Regions from separate parts of the Peribacillus sp. NPDC056705 genome, predicted to be linked through region 3. Evidence: riboswitches for the same ligand, from Rfam matches in the RefSeq annotation. Region 3 holds a riboswitch; each other region holds the start of a gene.

Region 1 (3,283 bases), on a different contig from region 3:
TCAGTCATGAAAATGGACAGCACGAAGCTGAAAAATATCCTGAAAGAACGTTTAAAAGATGAAAATCGCACATTCAAATTCGATAGCAAGCAAGATACGTTACGGGTGGAAAATGTGAAGACCGGGAAGGGGATCACCATCGAGTTGCCTCCTGTACTTGCTAACTATGAAAACGTACAGGAAAAGGCCATCGATGAAATTATCTATTACGTGGAAGAGGCCCTGAATGTGATGGGGGGAGAACACAGCATGGAAGGCAAGGAGAAATTCATTTTCCCAGTCATCCGCTCGACCTCCTTTCCAATGGAATCGGAAGCAGGAAATCCATTTTTATTCGATGAGCATACGGCTGAAACCCGGATTTTTTATGCCCTTGATTTAGGGAAAACCTACCGTCTTATAGATGAAAAGATGATTCAACGGGAAAATTGGCAGGGTGACAGGATCCGTGAAATTGCCCTTTTCAATGCCCGTTCCCTCTCCACTGAAATGAAGTCGGATATCGTTGCAGGTAATGCATTTTATTTTTTGAACACGAATGATGGGTATGATGCCAGCAGGATCCTGAATGAATCATGGCTTCGGGAAATGAAGGACAAGGTCGAGGGAACCATGGCTGTTGCCATTCCCCATCAGGATGTCATCATCATTGCCGATGTGAAGAATGATACGGGCTATGATATTCTTGCTCAAATGGCGATGAGCTTCTTTGCCAGCGGGCATGTTCCGATAACGGCTCTATCATTTCTTTACGAAGAAAATGAGTTGGAGCCCATCTTCATTATGGGTAAAAACAAAAAGCGTGAACAATGATATATTAAACTTTAAAAGGACCGTGTCAGCATCTGACATCGGTCCTTTTAAAGTTTAATAGAGTTTATGACTCTTAGAGTTGATATTTATTTTTTTATCGGTGATAATTAAATTGTAATATTTTGAAAATACAGAATAAAACGATAGAACGAGCGTATGAACGTTGTGGGAGAGTGCAAAGCATTGAGCCGCCGAGGGAGCAAGTTCCGAAAATATCGCTTGGAGCAAATCTCTCAGGTAAATGGAACCGCAGCTGGACGCAACTCTGGACAGCGCGCAGGAAGTGTGCCGCCAACTGGGAAATCTCCACGACCAAAATGGAGTTGAATTCTCAGGTGAAAGGACAGAGAAGGGAGCGGCAGGTTTGCGCAACCCTTCTCTGTCCTTTTTTAATTGGCTTTATGCATACAAAAGGTTTGCAGCGAACACGGAACTTACTAATATGCCAATCAACTTAAAATAATGGGGGAGAATAATCGTGAATGTGAAAAGCAAATTAATGAACATGCTGGAAGCCCGTAAAGAGGAAATGGTTCAAATCCGCCGTCATTTACACGAGAATCCGGAGCTATCCTTCAAAGAAGAGAAAACGGCAAAATATATCATTGATTTTTATAACGGGAAAGATGTATCGATTCAAACGAATGCAGGAAATGGATTAGGGATCATCGTGACGATCGAAGGCGGGAAACCAGGGAAAACGATAGGTCTCCGTGCCGATTTCGATGCACTGCCGATTACAGAAGAAGCGGAGGTTCCGTTCCGTTCAAAAAATGAAGGTGTCATGCATGCCTGCGGACACGATGGGCATACCGCTTATTTATTGGTACTGGCAGACTGCATCATTGAGCTGAAGGATTCCCTATCAGGTACGATCAAAATAATTCATCAACATGCAGAAGAAACACCTCCTGGTGGAGCAAAGAGCATCATGGAATCAGGGGTTTTGGATGAACTGGACGCTGTCTTCGGAATCCATTTATTCCCTTCGCATCCAGCAGGGGTCGTCGGGTATCGCAGCGGCTATTCGATGGCTGGACGGACCTATTTCAAATTAGCCATAAAGGGTGTAGGCGGCCATGGTTCCTCCCCGCATATGGCTAATGATACCATTGTGGCAGGCGCCCATTTCGTGACAGCCGTACAAACCGTAATCAGCCGCCGCTTGAACCCTTTTGATATGGGCGTAGTCACAATCGGCTCCTTCGATGGAAAGGGAAGCTTTAATGTCATTAAAGATCGTATAGAAATTGAAGGGGATGTCCGTTATATGACGGCAGAGACCCAGCAGCTGATCGATAAGGAAATCCACCGGATCGTTAAAGGGATAGAAACGGAATTTGATGTTCAGTGCGAGCTTACATATGTGCCCGATTATCCTCCGTTATATAATGACCCTGAACTGACTGGATTCGTGAAAAATAGCCTGGAAAGCATGAATGACAAAGATATTAAGAATGTTGTGGAATTTCCGGTTTTCTCAGGTTCGGAAGATTTTTCGTATTATGCAGAAAAGATTCCTGGCTGCTTCTTTTACATTGGCTGTAAACCGAAAGGGGTGGAGAAGGCCTATTTCAATCACCATCCTAAATTCGATATTGATGAAGAGGCCCTTTTGATCGCCTCCAAATCAGTGGCGCAGGTTGTATGCAGTTTTTATGAATGGAAATAGTCTTCTTTGATCTTTGTTTGCAAAAAAAAAACGCAGAAACCCACAAAACACCGTTCGGTATTAACGAACGGTGTTTTATGGGTTGCGGCATGTATTTGAATGCCGCCGGCGGTTTCATGAAGGATGTTGCAATGAATTGGCCAGTCTGCTTCCAAGGCTGCATGAAAACTTAATCTCTTTGTAAACGCGATTTAACAGCGGTGTTTTATTTAAATAGTAGACTAGGGGCTAATGTTAATTCGCAATTGATAGGTTTAAACTCATTCCAGAAGGGGTTTAATAGGGTAGGAGTTCTGCGAACTACGTTAAGTTAGCAGGAATGCGATAAAAAATATAGATGCCAATCCCAATTCAGCTTAAATTTTCTCGATATTTTTAAAATAACTGGTAGAATTAGTTACATAACTACAGATGTAGAAAGAGTGATAGTTTTGAAATGGCTAAATAAGATGAAAAAATGGTTCCAAGCAGAGGAAATTATTGAAATCGAAGAAATTATTATAGATGAGCCGCTTGATGAAGAGACATTAAAGAAAATGGATTTTTCAAAGCTTTCGAAGTCAAAGAAAGAAGAAATAAAAGATTATAATCAAAAAGTGGAAAAAATGTCCCAGACGCCAGACCCGGATACGAAAATCCTGTTTCAATATCCAAAAGGACAGTTCAAGTTTCCGCTCATTCCAGACCGGGAGCAGAATAAAAGAAAGCCTAGGGAAAGGAACAGGGAAGAAAATGAACCCAAACAGGGGAAAAATGTGACCAAAGAAACAACGAAAAGGCCTGTAAGGGATAGTGAAC
Region 2 (3,283 bases), on a different contig from region 3:
CAATTCCCTTAAAGCAGCTAAATCCGTCACACCGTCTTTATAAGGAATTTCGACCACTTCCACCCGTTGCCCTTTCGCATATGTCTTCACAACTTCCCTTGATTCAGGATGAACGGTTCCTGAAATGAGAATCTTCTTGCGCCGCGTCTGGCCTGAAGCAAGCATGGCTGCTTCGGCTAGCGCCGTCCCGCCATCATACATGGAGGAGTTAGCTACATCCATTCCCGTCAATTCGCATATCATCGTTTGATATTCGAAGATCGCCTGAAGCTCACCCTGTGAAATTTCTGGCTGATACGGTGTATAAGCCGTATAAAACTCAGAACGGGATAAAACATGATCGACGATGACCGGTGCGTAATGATCATAGACACCCGCACCAAGGAAGGAAGCATAGTTTTTAAGGTCCGCATTCTTGGCAGCTAGCCTTGATAATTCTTTCATTAATGCAGGTTCCGATTTAGCAGGCTTAATATAGTATTCTCCTTGAAAACGAACGCTTTCAGGGATATCATTGAAAAGTTCTTGAGCAGAAGATACCCCTATCACTTCCAGCATTTCTTGTTTATCTTGCTCTGTCATGGGTAAATAACGATGTTTCATCTAATGACCATTCCCCTCTATTTACGTGGTTTTTTATAAAAAGGTGTTTGTATGATAACGGCTTTCAAACGCTTGGAACGGATTTCCACTTCGACTTCCGCATCCAGTACCGAAAATTCCTTATCGATAATTACCAATCCCACGTTTTTCTTCAATGTGGGTGATTGGGTACCGGTCGTGACCTCACCAATGACTTTATCACCGCTGTAGATCTTATACCCATGACGCGGAATGCCACGGTCAATCATTTCAATTCCCACAAGCTTGCGGGGAGCTCCATTCTCCTTTTGCTCAGCAAGAACGGCTTTCCCGAAAAAATCCACTTCCTTATCCACTTTCACTGCAAAACCAATACCGGCTTCTATCGGGGTGATGTCCGCTGAAAGCTCCTGCCCATACAGCGGCAGCTTCGCTTCAAAACGCAGGGTATCACGAGCACCTAAACCAATCGGCTGAACCCCCTCTTCCTTTCCGGCTTCCATAATCGCCTTCCAAAGGGCAGGACCATTTTCACTGTCACTATATATCTCAAAACCATCTTCACCAGTGTATCCAGTACGGGATACCAACGTGGAGATACCGTTAATCAGGACATTTTCCTTGAACTTGAAAAATCCAATTTCACTTAAGTCAGTATTTCCCGATAGTTTTTGTAATATCTTTTCTGCAGATGGTCCTTGAAGTGCCAGCTGTGTATAGTCACTCGATACATTCGTAATTTGGACATCTTCCGTTAAATTAGCTTGAAGCCAATTGAAATCTTTTTCTGTATTCGCTGCATTGACCACAAGCAGATAGTCGTCCTCTGCCCTTTTATACACGATAAGATCATCAACCGTGCCTCCGTTTTCATAACACATGGCGGTATATTGGGCACCGCCCTGCTGCAGCTTTGATATATCATTAGTCAGCATCTTCTGTAAAAAGGAAAGGCTTCCAGGACCCTTAACATCGACTTCCCCCATATGGGAAACATCGAATAACCCCGCTTTTGTACGTACGGCTTCATGTTCGTCCTTAATACCCGAAAATTGGACAGGAAGTTCCCAGCCGCCAAAATCGATCGTTTTACCTCCGTATTCACGATAAACCTCAAATAGTGGTGTTCTTTTTAAATTGGTCAAAAAATGACCCCCTTCAGATTTTTTTAAAAAATTGATTGGCTTCATTATCAAAAGCTTCTTGTCATTTCGCATCAGGTATATCCTGATTCATGATGTGAAAAAAGCACAAAAAAGGACAGAGAAAGCCCATTTGAGCTTTTTCTCTGTCCTGAAACCTGAAAGTTTACCTATGTAATAGGTTTTCCCCTTTGGTGGCCGTCCCAAAACGGGCGGCGCTCTCCAGAGTTGCGTCCAATAAGAGTTCTTTTGCCTGAGAGATTCACTGCTAAGTTTGCTCCTTCGGCGCTACATCCGTAGTCTCTCCCCTTATCTTCACCCGCATATGAATGTTTCGCCAATGAAAGGAAGCGAAATAGCCCCAAGCATCGGTAAAACCTTTGAGCATCATGGAATGCATTCTCTGCCAATTCTCCTAAAACTTCAGAAACCGTTTGAGTGTCTCCTTCAGTAATCTTGGATAAATTAAGAGCCTATAGCCCATACTAAGAAAACGCGAACTGCAAAATAGATGTACAAAGATTCTTTGTAGCGTTTGGAAATTGAATTTTCTAAATATACTTATATCCTACCCTAAGAAACTTATCTCTGCAATATCTTTTGAAGAGAAATATTTTTCTTACTTCACATACGAAATGTTCGGGTTTTGACCCTTTATTAAGGAAATTATGATTTAAGAGGGAGTTATTTCTATGAAAATCAATATATCCTTCAATTCTGAATGGAATGACGAGCTTCTGCAAAAAATGGAAAATGACGGTCCATGGGGAAATTGGGAGCTTTATAAGTTGGCGGTTCAAATGGAGGAAAATCTTATCATCCCTGATTTTGAAGGTTTACAGGCGCCCAAGCACCTTCCGCAGTTAACCCCGCTTCCCCATCAATTGGAAGCAGCGAAGCAAGTGGTGGAAAAGATGAATGGAAAGGCCATTTTAGCTGATGAGGTGGGGCTCGGAAAAACAATTGAAGCAGGCTTGATCCTAAAAGAGTATATGATTAGGGGCCTTGTAAAAAAAGTATTGATCCTTGTTCCAGCCTCCCTTGTCACACAATGGGCTTTTGAATTGAATACCAAGTTTCATATACCTGCAGTCGTTCAGAGAAAAAGTTATGTTTGGGAATCCTGTGATGTAGTCATTTCATCCATCGATACAGCGAAACGCGCTCCACATCGAGATATCATTTTCACTCAGGAATATGACTTCATCATTATTGATGAGGCTCATAAACTTAAAAATAATAAGACGAAGAACTATGAATTCGTCCAAAATCTGAAAAAGAAATTTTGTTTACTCCTGACAGCCACTCCGATTCAAAATAAAGTCGAGGAGATTTTTCACCTCGTTTCGTTATTGAAACCGGGCCACTTGGGAAATGCTTCGCTCTTTTCGGAAAAGTATAAAGGGAAAGGCCGCAACATCATTGAAGATGAACACCTAAAGGAACTGGTCAATACTGTCATGATTCGAAACCGGCGGGCCGATACTGGCATTGAATGGACAAAACGGCATGTGGAAACCATCACCATTGAATTTTCTCCAACGGAACAGGCATTGTAT
Region 3 (3,283 bases):
AATGACAAGTAAATATTTTTCATTCCCTAATTTATAAACTAATAAATCATCGACCGTTCCACCGTCTGGATAACACATTGCGGTATACTGTGCTTGATTGATGCTAAGCTTTGTCACATCGTTTGTAACAAGGTAGTTAATATAACTCTCGGCATCTTTCCCTTCCACAAGCACTTCTCCCATATGAGAAACATCAAAAAGTCCTGCTTCTGTTCGAACAGCTTCATGCTCTTCTAATATGCTTGTAAATTGAACTGGCAGAGCCCAGCCACCAAAATCAATAACTTTTGCCCCGTACTTTTTATATACTTCAAAAAGCGGTGTTTGCTTTAATGCTGTTTCAGTACCCATGATCTACCCCCAATTATGATTATTTGCAAAATAAATGTTCTTTCATCCGTTTGCCGGTTTCTTTCATCGCCAGGCCTCCAAATGACGTTTCTCGAAGGGTCCATGGCATATCATTTCCTACCTTATACATGGCATCACAAGGAATGCGGCTTTCAATTCCAGCTAGAGACATGTCAGCCGCTGAAAATGCAATCGAAGCTACCCTTTTCTTACACAGTTATTGGCTGTTGAAATAACGGATAAACATCACAAATCCCTTTGGTTGTTTCTCTTGCTTTCTCAAGAACGTCTTTATTTCCTTTACTCTTTAGAACAGTTGCAATCACTTCACCAATTTTCACCATTTCTTCTTTCTTCATGCCTCGAGTCGTTAAAGCTGCTGTTCCCATTCGGATACCGCTCGTAACAAATGGCTTTTCTGGATCATATGGAATCGTATTTTTATTAACGGTAATGCCCGCTTCTTCTAATAATTTCTCTGCTTCTTTTCCTGTTAAATTCCACGGACGCAAATCTAAAAGGACAATATGATTATCTGTTCCACCAGAAACAAGGGCTGCACCTTCATTTTTTAATGTTTCGCCAAGTGTTGCAGCATTTTCAATGACTTGTTTCGCATAATCCTTAAAGCTTGGTTGTAAAGCCTCGTTGAAAGCAACCGCTTTTGCTGCAATGATGTGCATGAGTGGGCCGCCTTGAATTCCTGGGAACACGGATTTATTAATCGCTTTGATAATTTCTTCATCGTTCGTTAAAATGATCCCCCCGCGAGGTCCTCTCAATGTTTTATGAGTAGTACTTGTCACAACATCTGCATATGGGATTGGGGACGGGTGAAGACCAGTTGCTACCAGCCCTGCTATATGAGCCATATCCACCATAAGTTTTGCACCAACTTGATCGGCAATTTCTTTAAATCTTGCAAAATTAATCGTTCTTGGATAGGCACTTGTCCCTGCAATAATCAATTTAGGTTTTTCTTTCTTTGCCATAGCTTCCAACTCATCATAATCAATTAATTGAGTATCTTCTTTAACTCCGTAGGACACAACTTCAAACCATTTTCCTGAAACGCTGACTGGACTTCCATGAGTTAAATGGCCACCATGTGAAAGGTTCATCCCCATCACTTTATCACCAGGCTGCAGCAGTGCGAAAAAAACTGCGAAATTGGCTTGTGCACCTGAGTGAGGCTGAACATTTGCATATTTTGCACCAAAAAGTTTCGTTAAGCGCTCAATAGCTGCTTGTTCTGCCACATCGACAAATTCACATCCACCATAATAGCGCTTTCCTGGATAACCTTCTGCATATTTATTTGTCATCACGCTTCCCATTGCCTCTAATACATCTGGGCTAACGAAGTTTTCTGATGCAATCAATTCCAGGGTTTGATGTTGACGTTGTCCTTCCTTCTCAATCGCTTCAAAAATGGTTAAATCATTTTGTTTTAAACTCATTTCATTTTCCCCCTAATCATTTTTTGATTATTCTGAATTTTAATACGGTTCGAGACACTAAAATCTCTTTCCCGCTACATCTACTTTTCTATGAAGACTGTTAAAAACAGTATGATTTACTACCTTTTTTGCACGCAAAAAAGGACAGAAAAGGGTAACGTAGCGTTCTCTACCCTTCTCTGTCCTTTTACCTGAGAGTTTAGCTCCATTTTAAATAGAACCTTTCCCCTTTGGTGGCGTCCTTGTTTATACGCGCTCTCCAGAGGTGCGTCCAGTTGTGGTTCCATCTACCTGAGAGATTTGTTCCAAGGGTCTTTTTGGAACTTGCTCCTTCGGTGGCTTGTGTCGCATTGCACTCTCCCACAACTGTCATTCGCTTATTCAATTTGGTACATTTAGAATAGTAGTTGTGATTAATTATGTCAAGCAATTTTGAAAGCGTTAACAACACTATTCTAAAATAATCCCTTTCTCATCAAAATATAAGCATTCATATATCTTAATGGTTGCTTATTAAAGCGGGCAGACTGCCACTTAATTTCCCACTACCTTCCTCTGATTCGTCTGATCTACCTTCGTTTTTCGCATCTTATAAATCGCAATCAGCAAAAGAAACCAAACAGGAGTTACGAACAAGGCAACACGAGTATCTTCCGCAAGTGCAAGCACAACAAGTACGAACGCTAGGAAAGCAAGGATCAAGTAATTAGAAATTGGATAAAGTGGTAATTTAAATTTGTTCATTTTCGCTAGATCTGGCCTTGTTTTGCGGTATTTCAAATGACTGATGACAGTAATTCCCCAAATAAAGATGAAACATACTGTAGAAATACTTGTAATTAACGTAAATACTCCTTCGGGCATTAAATAGTTCAAAACAACGGAAGTTAGAATGACGACAGTTGAAAAGGCCAATGCATTGGAAGGTACTTTACGGGCATTAAGTTTTGCAAATGGCACAGGTGCATTTTTATCTTTGGCAAGTGAGTATACCATCCGGCTTGTACTGAAGATTGCGCTGTTACATGCCGAAGCGGCCGATGTTAGGACGACAAAATTGACGATACCGGCAGCTGCAGCGATACCAACTGCCACAAATACTTGGACGAATGGGCTTTCCGATGGGATGATTGCGTTCCACGGATAGACACTCATAATGACAATAAGTGCGCCAATGTAGAAAATTATAATCCGGATAGGAATATTATTGATTGCTTTTGGGATAACTTTCTCTGGATCTTCTGTTTCACCCGCTGTAAGTCCTACAAGTTCAATACCAACAAACGCAAACACTACCATCTGGAATGAGAGGATAAAGCCATTTATTCCATTTGGGAACATACCTTCGTGTCTCCATAGATTTGTGAAACTGGCTGCGCCTGAATCTGTGGAAAAGCCTTTAATAATCATGAAAATACCGATACCAATTAGTGCTAGAATAGCGATAACTTTAATTAATGCGAACCAGAATT

Evidence for each region. A riboswitch is a leader RNA that binds a small molecule or an ion and turns the genes downstream of it on or off. The one in region 3 is predicted to bind glycine.
Region 1: linked by a shared signal. The riboswitch ahead of ACFRAK_RS03635 (amidohydrolase) and the one ahead of glyA (serine hydroxymethyltransferase) in region 3 are both predicted to bind glycine.
Region 2: linked by a shared signal. The riboswitch ahead of gcvT (glycine cleavage system aminomethyltransferase GcvT) and the one ahead of glyA (serine hydroxymethyltransferase) in region 3 are both predicted to bind glycine.

Annotation. Positions count from the first base shown of each region.
Region 1 covers NZ_JBHTYI010000002.1:242,864-246,146, forward strand. Annotated here, with positions in the region: gene ACFRAK_RS03630 (DUF1444 domain-containing protein) at 7-813, shown strand; glycine riboswitch at 970-1,073, shown strand; gene ACFRAK_RS03635 (amidohydrolase) at 1,298-2,485, shown strand; gene ACFRAK_RS03640 (DNA translocase FtsK) at 2,917-3,283, shown strand, end outside.
Region 2 covers NZ_JBHTYI010000007.1:133,449-136,731, reverse strand. Annotated here, with positions in the region: gene gcvPA (aminomethyl-transferring glycine dehydrogenase subunit GcvPA) at 1-603, opposite strand, end outside; gene gcvT (glycine cleavage system aminomethyltransferase GcvT) at 621-1,727, opposite strand; glycine riboswitch at 1,869-1,952, opposite strand; glycine riboswitch at 1,956-2,043, opposite strand; gene ACFRAK_RS11880 (DEAD/DEAH box helicase) at 2,417-3,283, shown strand, end outside.
Region 3 covers NZ_JBHTYI010000020.1:38,013-41,295, forward strand. Annotated here, with positions in the region: gene gcvT (glycine cleavage system aminomethyltransferase GcvT) at 1-351, opposite strand, end outside; gene ACFRAK_RS19770 (L-serine ammonia-lyase, iron-sulfur-dependent, subunit alpha) at 371-568, opposite strand; gene glyA (serine hydroxymethyltransferase) at 561-1,811, opposite strand; glycine riboswitch at 1,981-2,084, opposite strand; gene ACFRAK_RS19780 (amino acid permease) at 2,346-3,283, opposite strand, start outside.